DNA from 2 places in the Paenibacillus sp. MER TA 81-3 genome. Region 2 is predicted to be linked to the other one. Evidence: riboswitches for the same ligand, from Rfam matches in the RefSeq annotation. Region 2 holds a riboswitch; the other holds the start of a gene.
What was found. A riboswitch is a leader RNA that binds a small molecule or an ion and turns the genes downstream of it on or off. The one in region 2 is predicted to bind ZMP and ZTP.
Positions count from the first base shown of each region.

Region 1 (9,649 bases), on a different contig from region 2:
GACGGAGCTGCTCGTGGAGGCCGTCATCGCGGAAGCGGCCCGCCTCTGGCCGGAGGAGGCGCCGCTTGAGGTGGCGGACGTCGGCACGGGGAGCGGCGCCATCGCGTGCACGCTGGCGCACCTGCGCTCGGCGTGGCGCGTCATGGCCGGCGACATTTCGCCAGCGGCGCTGCGGGTAGCCGAGCGTAACGCGGAGCGCCTCGGCGTGGCGTCGCGCCTGTCGTGGCTGCAGGGCGACCTGCTGGCGCCGTTCGCCGGCCGCGGGCTGGACATCCTTGTGTCCAACCCGCCGTACATTCCGGCCGGCGACTTGGCGGGGCTCATGCGCGAGGTGCGCGATTATGAGCCCCGCACGGCGCTGGACGGCGGTGCGGACGGGCTCGACCCGTATCGCCGTCTCGTCGCCATGCTGCCGCTGCTTGGCGCGGCGCCGCGCCTGATTGGCTTCGAGGTGGGCCAAGGACAGGCCCACGCCGTAGCCGCGCTGCTGAAGAGCGCCGGCTACGGCTCGAAGCTCGTCATTGTGCCTGACTTGGCGGGCATTGAGCGCCACGTCATCGGCGTGCGTTAGCTGCGCAATGTGCAATGATTCGCAGCACGCGCATTGAATAATTCGATTTATTTCGGAGATAGAGTTTTTTCGCGTCTGTGCCGCCTTCCTTATGGCTGCCGGATCGGAGAGACTCTATCTTTTTTTCTGTGAAAATCGAAATTGCTAGGTTTAATCACCTGACTGCCGGACATAATGATAGACAAGAGGCGCGCCCAACCTCACAAGGAGTAGAATGAACATGAAGATTCGTGTGTTCGTACTCGGTCTCGCACTTGTCACGATGGCAGCGGGAGCTTTGATGCGTTGGGAAATTGGTCGTGTGGATGCGGCTATAGGTGAAGTTAAGGAATTGAAGGCAAATGCGGCCTTACAAGAAGCTTCAGGTCGGAATGCCGATGACGTAATTCCGGAGGATGCGATACGCTTGCGGGTGCTGGCGAACTCCGATACGGATCGGGACCAGCAAGTAAAGCGCATGGTACGCGATGCGATCGTCGAGCAGATTAACGGCTGGCTGCAGCATGAAGCTGCACCGCAATCACGGGACGAGGCCCAGGCGCTCATTGCGAAGCATATGGATGAGCTGGCGCAGGCGGCGGCAGACGTGCTCGCCGAACAAGACATGTCTTACGAAGCGAAGCTGGAGCTAGGCGAAGTGTCTTTCCCGGCAAAATGGTACGGCGGCAACGTGTATCCTGCCGGCATGTATGAGGCGCTGCTCGTGACGTTGGGGGCAGGCGAAGGGCAGAATTGGTGGTGCGTGTTGTTCCCGCCGCTCTGCTTTATTGATGGAGATACGGCACAAGGTTCAGCAAGCGGCGACCTGCAAGCGGGAAAAACAGCCGAAGCGCAGCAAGCAGGTGTAGCGGGGGATGCTGCTAACGACGATCCGAGTGCCGCTGAGGATGCGACTGAAGTCCGATTTTTCTTATGGGATATGCTTGTCACTTTGCTTCAATGGATTTCTGAAGTGTGGACTGCTCTAGTCGGATAAGATATGCTTTTCATATATTCAAATTATTTGTGCAATCATATTTCTAAAATAATTATTCAGATAATTTTCAATAGTGCATTCGTGTATACACTCGGCTCATTTTTGGATGATATCTATATAAGTTGAACTATAAACCTTCCGAGTAATTGATTGTGTGCGCTGATATTCATACGGCCCAGGGCTGAACGCTAGGCTGTACTCCTTTTCCAATCCTCCATTGGATTTTATCCAACGGAACAGCACATATATCTTTTTACGGTCGGGTTTCATTGGAGTTCATCCAATGCTTTGTCACTCATTCCACAGCAAATGCTGAAAAACAGCAGATCCACTGTACGAAATACAGTCTAAATGCGGTTTAACCGACTAATTGGTACTTTCTACTGTATGTTTTCCAATGGGACTTACTTCGAGCGGGGCAAACAATGCAGTTCAACTTATATAGTTTGATATACATTTTGTAATCAATTGCTGCAATTATTTTTTATTAATGTGAAAACGATATGCCATTGACTACTGTATACGTGTGTTGTGCATTCTAATGAAAACTTAATATGAAACACTGCATGCTATGAATATGATATATGTTGTTTTCGCTATATACGCAACTAACTGCGTAATTATGCTATAACTGGACGATCCTCCGGCTCTTATGGTACAACTAATGAAGAAGCAAAGGAACGTGAAAGAAAAGATGTCGAAGCTCCTTCGGCATCTTTTCTTGCGATGCAACAACATTACCTTCTTGCTGTTTTTCACAATCGACTGAAGATGTCTTGTTTACCTTTCTAATGCAAAAGTACGTGAAGATTCGTTAGTTTATCCATTATTTGTGCGATATGAAGGGGATCACCTGAACTTTTACATCTCATGGAGTTTATTTTTAGAAAAAGGCTTGAACGGGATGCACCTTTACAGTATGGGAACAGAGTGAGACGCTCAGTTTAAATCATCTACAAGCCCCGGTAAAACAACGAGCAAGTAATAGACAGCAACTAGAATGCGGCAAACAAACAACTTGTAAACGGCCAATAAACGCTAAAACGCCAAACGCTAAACGCTAAACGCTAAACGTTAAACGCTAAACGCTAAAATGATAAACGATAAACGATGACAAATAACAATTAACAAATAACAAAAATAACAAGCAGCAGATACTAGGTAATCTATATCGAGGAATAAGAGCAATAGGAAGAAAGTACACAACCTCAATAACAGTAAGGACTTGACGCCATGAACAAATCAAATGATAGCAAAGTCGAAGCAAACCGCATAGGAGCACCCATTAGCCACGCCGCTGCCCGGCCTCAAGCCACGAAGTGGTGGAAGGTGGATGGGGCGATTCCGGTACAGGAACAAGCGTGCATTGTGCAAGCCGCCGCCATGCTGGCAGCAGGGCAGACGGTTGCCTTCCCGACGGAGACGGTATATGGCCTCGGGGCGAATGCTTGCGACAGTGAGGCTGTGGAACGCATTTTTACCGCCAAAGGACGCCCGTCAGACAATCCGCTCATCGTGCATATCGCGGATGTGGCGCAGTTGGATGCGCTGGTGCTGCCCTACGGAGAGACCGCACAGCGGTTGATGGAACGCTTCTGGCCGGGGCCGCTTACCATTGTGCTGCCGGTCCGGCCGAACGCGGTCTCTTCCCGCGTGACCGCAGGGCTCGACACCGTGGGCGTGCGCATGCCGGCGCACGATACGGCGCTTGCGCTCATTCGCGCTGCAGGCTGCCCGATTGCGGCACCAAGCGCGAACCGCTCGGGACGACCGAGCCCAACCCGCGCGGAGCATGTGCGCGCGGACCTGGACGGCCGCATAGGCGGCATCGTTGACGGCGGCACAGCAGGCGTCGGCGTGGAGTCCACGGTGCTCGAAGTGCAGGGCGATCGTGTGCACGTGCTGCGGCCGGGTGGAATTACGACAGCGATGCTGCGTGAAGTGGCGGCCGAGGTGACGGTCGATCCAGCGGTCGATCCGAACGGCGGCATGACGAGAGCATTGCCGCCGTCTTCTCCTTCGGCGGCACCGATCGAGTCGCAGCGTATGGCAGAGCATGCTTCAGGACTTGCAGCTGAACCGCCATTGAAGGAAGGCGCAGCGGGCCACACGGCAGAGCAAGCGGCAGAACGCTCAGATGAGCTGCTCTCGGTACAACCTGCGCCGCGCTCGCCTGGAATGAAATATACGCATTATGCGCCGCAAGGCACCCTTTCTATCGTGCAGGGACCGTCGGCGGACCGCGTAAGCCGCTGCATCCAAGCGGAACTGGATGCAGCCAAAGGACGCGGCGAGACGACCGGTGTATTGGCATTCAGAGAGCATGCCGAGCAATACCGGGCGGACATCGTCGTATCGCTTGGAAGCGTGGAGGCGCTGGAGGAAGCGGCCCATCATTTATATGATGCGCTGCGCCATTTCGATGAAGCGGGAGCCACCTATATGCTGGCGGAGGCTTGTCCGGCAGAAGGCATGGGACTTGCCGTCATGAACCGGCTTATTAAAGCAGCGGGTCACCGTATCATCCACTGTTAAAGATATGAAAATGGGTAAAATAGAGCTTGTCATGATTAAGGCCTTGTCCGCATACGTTGATTAAAGACGATCGGACGAGGAGAGAGGCAGATGTGGGAAACGGCTGCACCCCTAGGTCAATGGATTACGATTCTCGCTATGGCCCTGGCTCTTGGCTCGGACGCCTTTTCCCTATGTCTTGGCATCGGAATGAGAGGGGTACGGCGGATGGATGCCTTTCGCATCAGCGTCGTCATCGCGCTCTTTCATGTACTGATGCCGCTGATGGGCGTCATAACGGGCATATATATGAGCATTGTGCTCGGGAAGGTGACGGCGATGGCTGCCGGCGCTCTTCTCGTAATGCTCGGCGGACATATGATTTACAGCTCGTTCAAAGGGGGAGCATCTCACTTTATCGACACGGCTTCGTTCTGGGGTACAATTTTGTTTGCGCTGAGCGTCAGTGTCGATTCGTTCTCTGTCGGAGTAACGCTTGGCATGTTCCGTTCTGATTTGCTGATTACGCTCGCTGCATTTGGTCTGTTCGGCGGTGCGATGTCCATTCTCGGGCTGCTGCTTGGACATCATGCGGGACAGCGGCTCGGTGAGTACGGCGAAGCGGTGGGCGGTGCTGTATTACTCGTATTCGGCATCTTGTTTTTGATCCCTTCTTGACTTAGGGTACAATAGATAGAGGAGAACTTCACGAGAGGGGGAATGTGATTATGAAACGCATTTTGTTTGTGTGCACAGGCAACACTTGCCGCAGTCCTATGGCAGAAGCGATGCTGAGACATTTGGCAGAGGATAGGTCTTTGGACCTAGATGTGAAGTCGGCCGGCGTAGCGGCGTGGGATGGCACTCCTATTTCGGAGCATGCGGCTGAAGCGCTTGCCGAACAGCAAATTACGAGCCATCGGACGTTTCGGTCCACTGCCCTGAACGAAGAAGGGATACAGTGGGCGGATATTATTTTGACGTTAACCTTTGGTCATAAGCAGCATGTGCTGCAGCGCTTTCCTCATGCAGCGGACAAGACGTTCGCGCTGAAAGAGTATGTAGAGCAGGACGGGGCGGTGGTGGATGAGCGGGAACAACTGCTTGCTCTGGCGGCGGAACTGCAGTTGAAGCTGGCGCTGGGTGAAGAGCCGACTGAAGAAGAACGGAAGCAGCTCTTTGAACTGCAGCGGCGCGCACCGAGCATGGATGTGGCGGATCCATTCGGAGGCACGTTAGAGCAGTACCGAATGACGGCTGCGGAAATCCGCGAGGCGCTTCATCTGCTGCTGGACAAGCTGGACAAATAGGGATTGCATTTCATTTCCGTATCCTTTATTATCAGGGATAGAAAATGCAGGTTCGATGTAACTGGCGACGAAAGTGGGTAACCACGGTGGAGCATCGAATAATACGGCCGGTCGCCTGGGCGAAAGAGCAGTGTATGGTAATTGCCATGCTATGCTCTTTTTTTCATGTTATATTATGCTATATATGGTATAGATGGTGCTGAGTTGTTATGGATGTGATTTCTTGGATATTGCATCGGGGCGAGCATCCTGCATTCGTATGAGGCGCTTGTCTCAGGGGATGGTAAGAGAGAGGGAAGAAAATGCAATTTGTTTGCTCCAACTTCCCGGAAATTCGTTATAATAGAGCCATGGCTTGTCTCATGAACAACGTTGGATGCGCCTTAATGAAAGACGACGGATGGAGGGAATAACAATGAAAATTGCCGTAGGCGCAGATCATGCCGGTGTGCGGTTGAAAGATGGAATTATTTCAGTCATTAAGGACATGGGTCATGATGTTGTTGACTTGGGCTGCAATTGTACGGAATCGGTAGACTATCCAGATTACGCGGTGCCGGTTGCAGAGATGGTTGCTTCCGGGGAAGCAGACCGGGGCGTGCTCATTTGCGGCACAGGCATCGGCATGTCCATCGCCGCGAACAAAGTGCCGGGTGTGCGTTGCGCGCTCGTTCACGATCTGTTCTCTGCGAAAGCGACCCGCGAACATAACGATACGAACGTACTGGCCATGGGTGAGCGTGTCATCGGGCCTGGGCTTGCTGAGGAAATTGTGCGCGTCTGGCTGAGCACGGAATTCAGCCGAGGCGAACGTCATGTAGGGCGTCTGGGCAAAGTAACCGATGTGGAGCATAAATATCACCCTGCACCGTAATGAAGCGGAGGTGGAGTTATTATGAGTAGTAACACTCGCGAGCAGGCAGGAGCGGCTGCACGTGCCCTCGTGCAAGCGGCGGACTTGAAGCCCGGGCAGCTGGTTGTTATCGGGTGCAGCACGAGTGAGGTAGCCGGGGCGCGGATAGGAACGTCGGGCACGCTTGATGTAGCCCAGGAGATTTTTGCCGGGCTGGATGTGCTGCATACGGAATTCGGGCTCTACACGGCATTTCAATGCTGTGAGCACCTTAATCGCGCGCTCGTCGTAGAACGGCACACGCTCGAACGGTTCGGGCTTGAGGAAGTTGCTGCAGTACCTGTTCCGACAGCGGGCGGATCAATGGCTGCCTATGCGTATCGTCGATTATCCGCTGCTTGCTTGGCGGAGACAATCGCAGCTGATGCCGGAATCGACATCGGCGAGACGCTCATCGGCATGCACATACGCCGGGTTGCCGTGCCGCTCCGAACTGAGGTACGCACTATCGGCAAGGCAAGAGTCAATATGGCGGCAACGCGGCCGAAGCTTATCGGCGGGGAAAGAGCCGTCTATCGACTGCCGGATATCGCAGGTACAGATTCCTGTGAGTAAGATGAGGAGTAAGAAGGCTGCCGGATGACGATAACACATGGAACCTTAACGCAGAATGCGTTGTCATACATTGCAATAAGGTAATTTAACAATGGGAGGGTTATGGTAATGGTAGATCATTTAAGACAATCCGATCCGGACGTATTGAAAGCAATGGATCTGGAACTGCAGCGTCAGCGCAACAACATTGAACTTATCGCTTCGGAGAACATCGTAAGCGAAGCGGTGATGGAAGCGATGGGTACGGTGCTCACGAACAAATATGCGGAAGGCTATCCGGGCAGACGCTACTACGGCGGATGCGAGCATGTCGACATCGTCGAGAACATCGCGCGGGATCGTGCGAAGGAACTGTTCGGAGCGGAGCATGTTAATGTGCAGCCGCACTCCGGAGCGCAAGCGAACATGGCTGTATATTTGGCAGCATTGAAGCCGGGAGATACGGTACTCGGGATGGACTTGGCGCATGGTGGACACTTGACGCACGGCAGCCCTGTCAACGCATCGGGCCTGTTGTATAATTTCGTTGCATATGGCGTCGAAGAAGATACGTTCCGCATCGATTATGACAAGGTGCGCAAGGCAGCTTTCAAACATCGCCCGAAAATGATCGTTGCAGGTGCCAGTGCTTATCCGCGTATTATCGACTTTGAGGCACTGGCTTCAATTGCGAACGACGTAGGCGCGCTGTTCTTTGTCGACATGGCTCACATTGCCGGCCTCGTAGCGGCTGGACTGCATCCGAGCCCAGTTCCCCATGCCCACTTTGTAACGACGACGACGCATAAGACGTTGCGCGGTCCGCGCGGAGGCATGATTCTGTGCCGCCAAGCATGGGCTCAGGCGATTGACAAGGCAGTATTCCCGGGAACGCAAGGCGGTCCGCTCATGCACGTCATCGCATCCAAAGCGGTTGCTCTGGGCGAGGCATTGCAGCCGTCCTTCAAGGAGCATGCCGAGCAGGTGATTAAAAATGCGCAAGTACTGGCAGAGTCCCTTATGGCGGAAGGATTGACGATCGTATCCGGTGGTACGGACAATCACCTCATGCTCATCGATACGCGCGGCATCAACATAACTGGTAAAGATGCGGAAAAAGTTCTTGATTCCGTTGGCATTACCGTGAACAAGAATGCAATTCCGTTCGATCCGACGAGCCCGTTCATTACAAGCGGGATCCGTATCGGGACGCCGGCAGCAACTTCGCGCGGCATGGATGTGGCGGCTATGCGCATTATCGGGCAGGTCATCGCTATGACGCTCAAAAATCCGGCAGATGCGGCAGTATTAGATAAAGCGCGAGGTATGGTACGTGACTTGACGGCGCAATATCCGTTGTATGAGACATTGAAATATTAATGGTAAAGGCAGCGGGTTCCCGCTGACACAGGCCGGTATGCCTTGAACAGGCATGCGCGGCCTGTTTTTGTATGTGCTGCAGATGGCTAAGCATTAAGGACATCAGTAGTAGGAGATGGGTCAATGTACCTGTGTGAATGTAGTGATGCACTACCTTTTTCCCATGGCTTATTCGCTTGCATGTATAACCAATCCAAAGAATGTTTACTAATATTACAGTGACTCTTTCTTTTCCAAGTTCAGGGAAGCGGGAAAAAGGCTGACAAAAGTGATGGGGAACACTGTGCAGTGACGGGATACAAATGTTATAATAGAGCCTGTTTAGCGTAAACTGATAACTTGAAGGCAACGAGAGTAAAAAGCGGAGGGACATGTTATATGGGCAAATTGGTCATTTGCGATCATCCTTTGATTCAACACAAAGTGACATTAATTCGTGACAAGAGCACGAATACGAAAGATTTCCGGGAACTGGTGGACGAAGTGGCAACCTTGATGGCGTATGAGATTACGCGCGAGCTGCCGCTGCAGACCATCACGGTGGAGACGCCGGTAGCGGAGACAGAAAGCAAAATCATTGCAGGGCGGATGCTCGGTATCATCCCGATTCTTCGTGCGGGGTTAGGCATGGTGGAAGGCATCGTTAAGCTGATTCCCGGCGCCAAAATTGGACATGTCGGTTTGTTCCGCGACCCGGAAACCTTGAAACCAGTAGAATACTATACCAAGCTGCCTAAGGATGTTCACGAGCGCGCGCTTATCGTCATTGATCCGATGCTCGCAACAGGCGGCTCGGCCATTGCTGCAATCGATGTGCTGAAGAAACGCGATTGCACACAGATTAAGTTGGCATGCCTAATCGCCGCGCCAGAAGGTGTCAAGGCAGTGCAGGAGGCGCATCCCGATGTGGATATTTACCTTGCCGCATTGGACGAGCGTCTGGATGATCACGGTTATATCGTGCCTGGATTGGGTGACGCAGGGGATCGTCTGTTCGGCACGAAATAACAATACGTTTAGACTACGGAGGATTAGAAGATGTCCAAAGTGAAAGTAATGACGGTGTTCGGTGTGCGTCCAGAAGCGATTAAGATGGCGCCGCTCATCCTGGAATTGCAGAAACATCCGGAACAAATCGAGTCCATCGTGTGCGTCACGGGCCAACATCGTCAGATGTTGGACCAGGTGCTCGATGTATTCAGCATCAAGCCTGATTACGACTTGAACATCATGCAGGCGAGCCAGACGCTGAATGACATCTCGATTCGGGTGCTGCAAGGATTAGAGCCGGTGCTGCAGGAGGCGAAGCCGGATATCGTGCTTGTGCACGGAGATACGCTTACAACCTTCTTGGCTAGTTATGCGGCATTTTTGCAGCAAATCCAAGTTGGACATGTCGAGGCCGGATTGCGCACATGGAATAAATTGTCGCCGTATCCGGAAGAAATGAA
Region 1 covers NZ_JAMAWB010000005.1:124,485-134,133, forward strand. The annotation lists gene prmC (peptide chain release factor N(5)-glutamine methyltransferase) at 1-571, shown strand, start outside; gene spoIIR (stage II sporulation protein R) at 792-1,547, shown strand; gene M3650_RS08580 (L-threonylcarbamoyladenylate synthase) at 2,781-4,082, shown strand; gene M3650_RS08585 (manganese efflux pump MntP) at 4,173-4,739, shown strand; gene M3650_RS08590 (low molecular weight protein arginine phosphatase) at 4,790-5,371, shown strand; ZMP/ZTP riboswitch at 5,419-5,499, shown strand; gene rpiB (ribose 5-phosphate isomerase B) at 5,787-6,245, shown strand; gene M3650_RS08600 (TIGR01440 family protein) at 6,267-6,839, shown strand; gene M3650_RS08605 (serine hydroxymethyltransferase) at 6,948-8,198, shown strand; gene upp (uracil phosphoribosyltransferase) at 8,577-9,206, shown strand; gene wecB (non-hydrolyzing UDP-N-acetylglucosamine 2-epimerase) at 9,237-9,649, shown strand, end outside.
Region 1: another riboswitch for ZMP and ZTP. It lies ahead of rpiB (ribose 5-phosphate isomerase B); the one in region 2 lies ahead of M3650_RS07745 (tetrahydrofolate dehydrogenase/cyclohydrolase catalytic domain-containing protein).

Region 2 (9,649 bases):
CAAGCGTTTTTGGCTTATATTTATTTTTTTAACTTCCAGATTGCATTTTATAGTTCCTCAAAATCATACCATTTGTCTTCGTCATTCCGAAATTGTCATAATAAGGAACTAAGTCATCGTCACAACATAAATCAATCATATATATGTCACCAAGTTCTTTCAGCATCCGATTTACTAATTCCTTGCCTATACCTTTATTTTTGTATTCTGGTAAAACTTCAAGAAATGGAATGTAGGCAGATAGAATTCCATCACTTATCGCTGTAATAAATCCAACTACTTGATTCGTATTATCATCAATCGCAATAATCACTTTACTGCTTTTCTTTAACAGTATTAAGTGAGTTTGTGGATTTGGTGGATTAAGCCAATCCACAAAAAAGCCCTTTAACATATCAGAAGAAATACCATCGAGTGAGTTCTTGTATATCATAATATATCAGCTCCTAATTTATATTAACTTATTAGACAGATGATATATATCAATAGTAAAGCAACAAAAATATGACCTCCAAGCATTCTAAGAAATACTATAAGTTATTCTACTTAAATTTCAAAATCCCTTCTATATTGTAATTACTTTTAATACTTATTATTTTGATGGTGGGTCTTATTTCGTTATGAAACTAATGCGTTTCAAATATCTCTTTTAATGAAAAGTATGCTGATTTACGCAAGTTCTCTGTATCGTATCCTCTATGAAATCCCCAATCCAATAAATCGGTTTTTGCATCGTATCGTGAAGGTTTACCCTTAACTGTTCCACTTCTCCTTCGCTTACAGGATTATGAACAACAACGATGCCATCTTCTTTTGTAGCCAATCGTTGTAATTTAGCCAAGTTTTTGTCCCTCCATTACTTCTTCTAAACCCATTTTCCTTATCATTCTTTTATTGTTCCGTCTGGGACACGTATTTTGTGTGTCGCAGGTGCCGATCATAATTACTCCTTGTATGAGGGTCTAAACGGAGAAAAGGATATGCAAGTCGCACATCCCTTAAGAGAATACTTGGTTCCGCCCCTACTTCTTACACATTAATCCTAATTAGGGATTGCTTACGGTAACGTAAACACATTATTATAAATACAAGAACATGTGATACTATTGAACAGATAGGTCAAATTCTAAATTGAAATTACATTTGAGGTGAAAATATGATGGAAGATAATAAGCCGAACGCTGCAGAAACAGAAGAGGCGAAAAAAGTGAGTCTGGCAGACGCGGCAAAGCGGATGCTGCAACAGAAGAAACAAGCGCAAGGCCAAGCGAAAGGTCAGCAACAGCATCACGCGGCAGGCAATCAAATGATGAAGAGTCAACACACGAAGAAAATCAACAATCAGCGCAAACGTATGGGCGTATAGCTCAAACGCAAGAGCAGCAACGCTGTATAAGCGTGCTCGCATTGACAGCGCAGGCATGATACAGCAGAGAAAGAGGGGCAGATACTGCCCCTCTTTCTTATTCATGCAGCTTTATTCGAACAATTATTCTGCTATTTTGTTGGCGTCCGCGATGCCACTGTCTCTGTCCGAGATGATACCGCTTCCGCCGTCACGACAGCTGGGAACTCCTGCGCCGAGAGCGCTTCGGGTAATAGTTTGTCTAGCCGCCCGCGAATAAGGTATAGTGAATGTATCACGGCAAGCTCTATGAAGACCCTATAACAATTGAAAAAGGTGATGACATATGGCAACATTCGAACAACAGTTGGAACAATACGCTGAGCTCATCGTGAAGATAGGCGTAAACGTACAGCAAGGGCAACCCGTGTTCGTGACAGGATCGCTTGAAATGGCACCCCTCGTTCGCCTCGTGGCAAGCAAAGCGTACGGTGCAGGCTCAAGCAATGTCCATGTTGAATGGACGGACGATACGCTGACGCGCTTGAAGTTCGAAAAAGCGGCGGACGACGTGTTCACTCAGTTCCCGCAGTGGGAAGTCGAGAAGCGCAACGCATTTCTGGATAAAGGAGCAGCGTTCATCTCCATCGTATCCTCCAATCCAGATTTGCTGAAGGGCATCGATCCGCAGCGGATCGGCAACAATCAGAAGGCGTCGGGCAAAGCACTGGAGCGCTTCCGCCAATTCGTCCAATCGGATAAAGTAAGCTGGACGGTCGTCGCGGCTTCGACCCAAGCATGGGCAGCCAAAGTGTTCCCAGAGCTGAACGGCGAAGAAGGAATCGCGAAGCTGTGGGATGCGATTTTCGAATCTGTGCGTCTCAACACGCCTGATCCGGTGGAAGCTTGGAAAGAACACAACGCGACCTTACATAAAAAAGTGGATGTATTGAACGGCAAGCATTTTCATAAGCTGCACTATACAGCGCCAGGCACGGACTTGACGATCGAGCTGCCAGAGAAGCACCTGTGGGTAGGCGCAGGCAGCACGAACGAGCAGGATGTTCCATTCATGGCGAACATGCCGACCGAAGAAGTATTCACCGTACCGCACAAATCCGGCGTGAACGGCTATGTGTCAAGCACGAAGCCGCTCAGCTACGGCGGCAACCTCATCAATAACTTTAAAGTGACGTTCGAAAATGGGCGTATCGTGAAGGTCGAAGCAGAAGAGGGACAAGACATTTTGCAGCAGCTTGTTGACACCGACGAAGGTTCGCATTACTTGGGCGAAGTTGCGCTCGTGCCGCACGAATCTCCGATTTCGCAATCGAATGTCCTGTTCTACAATACGCTGTTCGATGAAAATGCATCGAATCACCTGGCGATCGGAAGCGGCTATGCCTTCAACGTGGAGGGCGGCAAGACGATGTCACAGGAAGAGCTCGCTGCGGCCGGCGTGAACATCAGCATCACGCACGTCGATTTCATGATTGGATCCGCGGAGATGGACATTGACGGCATTCATGAAGACGGTGCTGTCGAGCCAATCTTCCGCAAGGGCAATTGGGCGATTTAACGAGCCTACGATTTGAGGCTTTAACGGTTTGACGCAGTTTAGCGGCAGGAGCATGACGCTCCTGCCGCTTTCTATATTCTAATGACTTCTGATTGATCGCCAAATGAATTTAAACAGGACTAGTCCGGCATTCTGGTTTTATTCATTTATATCCATCCCGATGATGCCCACCGTATCCTTTGAAACACCTCTTTTGTCCACTCTCCCAATCCATCAGAAACCGTTTACTGACTTGAGGGGAGAGTGAAGCAAAGCATGGCGGCACATGAACAAGGTTCAGGGGGTGCAGCTCGATTGGAACTATGATATTAATGCTTGTCGTAATCATTCAAGCATGCGCATAATGGTAGAAAATAGATGGCATTTTAGAGGAAGGAGACTCCTTCATGCACATATGGCAGGATTTCAAGGTGTTTATGAGGATTAAGGGCGCGGGCTTTCTCCTGCTGACCCTCTTTCTGTACGGAATCGGAACAGGGATTCTGGCTCCGATGAACGCCATTTATTTAAAGGAGTCGATAGGACTCGGCAAAGGCGAGATTGCTTCGATTTTCGCCATATCACTCTTTTTGAACATGGTGCTTACGATCTCGGTCGGATTCATCAGTGACAGCATGAAGCGGAAGAAGACGATTCCGATCATCGCTTCCCTTATTTGCATGGCAGGTCTGCTCATCTATATGAATGCTGCAAGCTACATGCCCGCACTTATCGGGATGGCGTTGGCGACCGCACCCTCCGGCATGATTATGGGACAGCTGTTCGCGATGGCCCGCAATCATTTTACGCGCATGGCACCGGACGTCGTAGAGATCGCCCAGATTTGGCTGCGCGCAACGTACAGCGTCGGCTTCTTCACGGGTTTGCTGCTCGGAGCCAATTTGTATTTGCTGGCGACGTTCCAGGGCGTGCTGTGGGGTAATTTGGCGGGATATGCGGCCTTGTTCATCCTACTGCTGTTCTATAAAGAAATTACGGCAGAGGCATCTGCCAATAAGGCTATTAAGGGAGAACCGTTCTCCCTCATCATGCTGTTCGCCATCCTGCTGCTGTCCTGCGCCGATGCGATTCGCGGATTGTATTTGCCGCTCGTCGTTCACGAGCAGTTCGGGGATCCGCGCCTGATGTCTTACATTTGGAGTACGCAGGCCGTGTTCGAGCTCTTGTTCATGACGATGGCCGGCTACTGGGCCGCCAAATACGGCAGCAAGCCCGTTATCCTGCTCGGCAGCTCCTTTGCGCTGGTCACTTATTTGACCTACAGCGTCAGCGGGTCATTGACCATATTTTTCCTTGTGCAGCCGTTGTACTCGTTCTTCGTGTCCGTGCTGTATGGCGTTGGCATGGGCTATGTGCAGCGCATGTTCATCCACAAGGCGGGCTTCGGCGCCAGTCTGTACGTATTCATTTCCCAGACGGCTTCTCTCATCGGCTACTTCCTGCCGTTGTTAATTGAAGGGGTAACGCCGCGCATCTTCTGGATTCCTGCGGCCTTGATTGTCGCTTCGATTGGGCTAATGACGAAGGTATTGTATACCGATCGGCATCAGCGGCAGCAAGCTATCTCTTCATAATGTGTCCATACCGCGCGTAAGCCGACGATTCCACCGGGAACCGTCGGCCTTTTTCATACTGACGTTGTACATATTCCCTATCCTGCGATTCGTTGACGGACTGTATGCATCGTCGACTCTTTCAACTGCCCGCTCTCCAGCAGCAGTTGAGAGGATCGCTCTGCGTACTCTCCCTTTCGTTCCGCATCCTTCACCGAGGCAAGGTTAATCTCAATTGTCAAATAGGCGGATTGGGCCGCCGCCTCGAACAATATCGCCCCAATGCCCAAATCAGAAATGACGTTCTTGTTAGACGTCTCCGCGATTGCGGCTGCAATGCGCATCCCGTCTCTGCATACCCGGAGCAGCCGGAGCGGAACTTCGATGGCCGCATAGGTCGCTTCGCGCAGCGCTTGTCTGCGGTTCGCCTGCTCTTCCTCGGTCCCCTTGGGCAGCCGTAGCGCCTCCATGTACTGCCCGAAAGTGCGAATGTCGTCGGCAAGCAGCTCCTCGCATAGCGCAGACAGACTGTTCATCTCGTTCAGCGTAAGCTCAATTTGTTCCCGAATGCCTGCGAATTTCTCGCCCTGCGACAGATTGCCCACCATCGAGGTCATCGCTGCGCCGAGCGCCGCTACGAGCGCGGCCACGCTTCCTCCACCCGGTGTCGGATCGGCGCTGCCCGCCCGCTCCAGAAAGCTCCGTATCGAACTGTCCCACGTTATGGCCTGATTCATTGCTTCGCCGCCTTCTGCTTCATCTTCGCATAATAAGCGGAGGCGAGATCCCCCTCGACGAGAATCGTGGCAATGCAAGGAAGATGTCCCTGTGACGCGTACTCCTCCACTCTCTTCCGGATATCGTTGTACACGGCATCCGCGGCTTCTTTTGCTTTCATGACCATTCCCATCGTATAACCTCCTGTGGCATAGCGATTGCAATAATGTGAAATGTGAAAAACAAAAAAAGCATTTGCCGAAGCTCAACAAGCGAGTCTTCAACAAACACTTTTACCCAGGCGAACGGTACATTCCGACTGTATGCTCCCTTGTGGTTGCTCCCACTATTTTCGCCAGTTACATACAGCATTCAATTTCTTTTATCCTACCAAATCGGAATAAAAAAGAAAACCTTTTTTGCTTTTACAAAATAAATTCCTGCGCCCCGTCACATCTAACCTGTCGTGAATACCATGGAACAGCGAAGCACATTCATCTAGAAGAGGGTGTTATCGAATGCCTATTGTAGGTCAGGCTATAATAGTTAGTAGCAGTAACGTATATGTTGCGAATGACCGGGATACAGCCATTGCTTTGGCCGTAAGCGGAGCGCCAGGCAATAAAGCCACGGTTATCCCCCGCTATACTCTTTGGCCCCAATTAATTAAATATTCGAATGACAACGGGCCTTTCCCCACTATAAATTCCCGATACATTTGGGATTCAACTACATCCGATGGTCAAAGCAGAGGATTTGCCGCAAGAAGCGGCGGCATCGGCAACCCTAATCCGCTCACAATTAACGTAAATTTATGCGTCTTTTCCGACAATGCCCATGTGGCCCGGGTTGATGTTTATAATTTTAGTCCACCGACCCCTGTGTTGGTGCAGACGTTAACTCCTCCAGTGCTCTTGGATGGAAATATGGATCCTATTGTCGGCCTAAGCGAAACGCCGCCTTACAATTGGCAAGGCATAAGAGTGTACAAAAACAGCAGCAGCAATCCGCTTCCTCCCGGAGCGATATATGTCGTGGTAGTATCGTTTACAGCGGTCAATTATATTCTTAATCCGCTTGGAAGTGAAAATCCTGCAGGATTATCGTTCATCGCCAATGTCGATTTCATTTCATGATCAGCTATCTTTCCCTTCATTCCACTGCGAATGAACATGGCTGGTAGGACAACACAATACCTACCGTATCGCGGGGAGATGCCTTGTAACGCTCGTAGGCTGCAGCGGCTTCAGCCACTGGCATTTCGGCTGAGATGAGCGGCGCGACCTGGATTCGCTTCTCGGCGAGCAGGCGCACATATTCGCCCACATTCCTGCCTTCGGTCCAGCGCACATACCCTTTCGGGTAATCGATGCCGTCTACTTCATACTCGCGCTTGTATCTGCCCGGTCCGCCGGCGCGGGAGATTAAGATTTGCGCTTCCTTGGAGAACATCAGCTCCCGGTTGAATTCCATTTCCAAGTCTCCGACAATGACCACTTTGCCGCGATCCCGAATCCAAGTGAGCGCCTGATCGATCATCCCCGCCGCATTCCGTCCTGTACACAAGAAGACGGTATCCACCCCTTCTCCGCCGGTGGCGTCTTGAATGGCAGCATCGATCCCTTCCAGCGTCGAATGCACGTCGTCGACTCCACATTCGCGCAACACCTCGCAGCGTTCGGGCAGCAGATCATAGCCTAACATATGATAGGACGCAGCGTTCCCAATTTGACACATCATCTGTCCCAATATGCCCAGTCCGACTACGACCGCCTGCTCGCCGAACTGGAGATTGGCCTGCCGCAGCGCGTGAATCGCAATCGCGCCCAGGCCAGCAAAGGCAGCCTCCCGAATATCCATTCCATCGGGAATGGGCGCGAGCAAATGCTTCGGCACCGCCAACAAGCCGGCATGCCGCACGAACGGAGCGCCGTAGCACGCGACGCACTGTCCCGCCTGCACATGAGTGACGCCCGCTCCCACTTCCCGCACAATGCCGGCGGCACTGTAGCCCAGCGGGATCGGGCGGTCCGTTTTTTTCTCCGACATCATCATTTCCGTACCCGGGCTGATGGCTGAGTATTCCGTATCAACCAAGACGAAGTTCTGCTTCACATTCGGCTCGGGGAGGGTAACCGTCTTGATTTTCCCATCCAATGCTACAACCGATATCATGCTGATTCTCCCTTTCTTGTGCGGTATTGCGCGCTTTCGTGAATCGTTAAGATTTAAGTCCCGTCATGGCGATGCCTTCCGTAAAGTAACGTTGGAAGAAAATGAAAATGAGGAACGTGGGCACGAATGAAATCGCGGAGCCGGCCATCTCAACCCCGAAATTCCCTTCCTTCGTCAAAATGGAGGCCAGCCCCACCGTAATCGGAAACATATCCTCGGACGTCATAAAGATGAGCGGAGTGAACAAATCGTTCCAGCAGCTAATGAAGGCAAACGTCCCGATCGTCGCAATGGCCGGCTTAGCAAGCGGCAGCATAATGCGGAAGAAAATCGTAAAGTCGCCCGCCCCATCCATATAGGCCGCTTCCTCCAAGTCCTTCGGGATGGTCATCATGAATTGCCGCACGAGAAACACGCCCATAATTGCCCACAGCTCTGGCACAATGATCGAAGCATACGTATTAATCCAGCCAAATTGGCTGAACATGACATATTTCGGAATGATGAGCAGTTGACCCGGCACCATGACGACAGCCATCATCGTCCAGAACACGAATTCACGACCGGGAAATTTCTTTTTCGCAAAAATATAGCCAAGCACTGCTCCGAAAAAGATTTGCGCCAGAACAGGGACGATGGTGATGACCAATGAGTTCTTAATCCACTGCACGAACGAGCTTTGGTTCATAATGTAGCTGAAGTTGTACAACGTGGGATTGGTCGGGATCCAGAACAACGGATCGGCCGTAGCCCTTTCCACCTTTTGCAGCGAACCTAAAATCATCATCGCAAATGGGAAAAAGAAGATGATTCCGAGGATCATGAGCATCAGGTATACAAATACGTTCTTCTTCATTGAGACAGTCAAAGCAAGCTCCTCCTCCTGCTGTGACGTGCAGCTTAATAGTGCACATCTTTCCCCAAATATTTGCGCTGCACGAGCGAGATGGCGAAAATAATAAAGAACAAAATATAAGCAAGGACGCTGGCGTAACCCAAGCGAAGTCCTGTAAAGCCTTCCTCGTATAAGTAATACACAAGAGTGGTCGTAGCGTAATTAGGTCCGCCGCCCGTTATCAAATACGCGGAATCAAATATTTGGAAAGAACCGATCGTCGTAATAATCGCCACATAGAAATGGATCGGCAGCAGCAGCGGGAAGGTCACTCTCCAGAACGTTCTCCACTTCGAGGCGCCGTCGATTTTGGCCGCTTCATACAGATGGCTCGGGATTGATTTCAAGCCTGCATAATAATAAACCATGGTGCTGCCGCTTACTTTGAACACGCTCAGGGCGGCCAATACGGGCAGCGCCTGCTTGGAATCGGAAAAGAACAATTGCGTATCGATGCCAATCCAGCTCAATATATAGTTGATCATCCCGTATTCCGTGCCTTTGAAGAGCCAAGCCCAAATACCGGAAATAATAACGAAGGACGTAACGACAGGGAGGAAATACAAGCTCTTAAAAAAGCCGGAAGCCTTCACGCCGGAGTTGACCAACAGCGCCAATCCAAGCCCCATGCCCATCGTCGGCAAAATATAATAAACGGAAAACAACACGGTATTCCAGATCGCTTTCCAAGCAATCTCGTCTTGAAAAAAATAACTCCAATTCGCAAGCCCTACATATTTCGGCGAACCAATAATCGGCCAGTCCATAAACGTCAGCACAAAGCTAAAGGCGAGCGGAAATATTTGAAATACGAGAAAGTGGGCCAAAATCGGAATCAAAAACACGTACACGATCGCATTTTTCTTGAATTCCAGCCGGAATCGCCTGCCTAATGGCGGTTTGTGCTGAAGGATCAGCGGCTCGGCCTGACCGTTCGCTTTTGACAAAGTAATCACCTACGATCCCATTAATTAATAATAGCGGGGGCCACCGCAACTCTGCTTGCGATGATCCCCCGCATCCTTAACGAATCAACGCTTCGGCATTCGTTACCCTTTGCTTTGTTCGTCTTGAATGGCTTTGGCCGCTGCATCCGCCGCTTGCTGAGGCGTCTTCCCGCCTTCGAGCATAGCAGCGATTTCCGCTTGAATCTTAGGCATAATCGTTCTTGCGACGGGACTCATCACGCCCGGGCGGGCATAGGCCGCCACCTCAAGAAACTTCTTCATATCTTCATCATTATCGTAGATGGAGGAAGCTGACTTGCGAGTCGGAATATAATTCGCCAGCTTGTTGAACGCCATTTGCGTTTCCGTGTTGGTCAGCACCTTCACGAATTCAGCCGCCGCTTCTTTATTTTTGCTTTTTTTTGGCACCACGAACAT
Region 2 covers NZ_JAMAWB010000004.1:343,744-353,392, reverse strand. The annotation lists gene M3650_RS07775 (GNAT family N-acetyltransferase) at 29-433, opposite strand; gene M3650_RS07770 (hypothetical protein) at 650-841, opposite strand; gene M3650_RS07765 (hypothetical protein) at 1,160-1,366, shown strand; gene M3650_RS07760 (aminopeptidase) at 1,692-2,924, shown strand; gene M3650_RS07755 (MFS transporter) at 3,311-4,498, shown strand; gene M3650_RS07750 (cyclodeaminase/cyclohydrolase family protein) at 4,576-5,214, opposite strand; gene M3650_RS07745 (tetrahydrofolate dehydrogenase/cyclohydrolase catalytic domain-containing protein) at 5,211-5,387, opposite strand; ZMP/ZTP riboswitch at 5,483-5,567, opposite strand; gene M3650_RS07740 (hypothetical protein) at 5,713-6,330, shown strand; gene M3650_RS07735 (zinc-dependent alcohol dehydrogenase) at 6,347-7,369, opposite strand; gene M3650_RS07730 (carbohydrate ABC transporter permease) at 7,416-8,225, opposite strand; gene M3650_RS07725 (carbohydrate ABC transporter permease) at 8,270-9,178, opposite strand; gene M3650_RS07720 (sugar ABC transporter substrate-binding protein) at 9,314-9,649, opposite strand, start outside.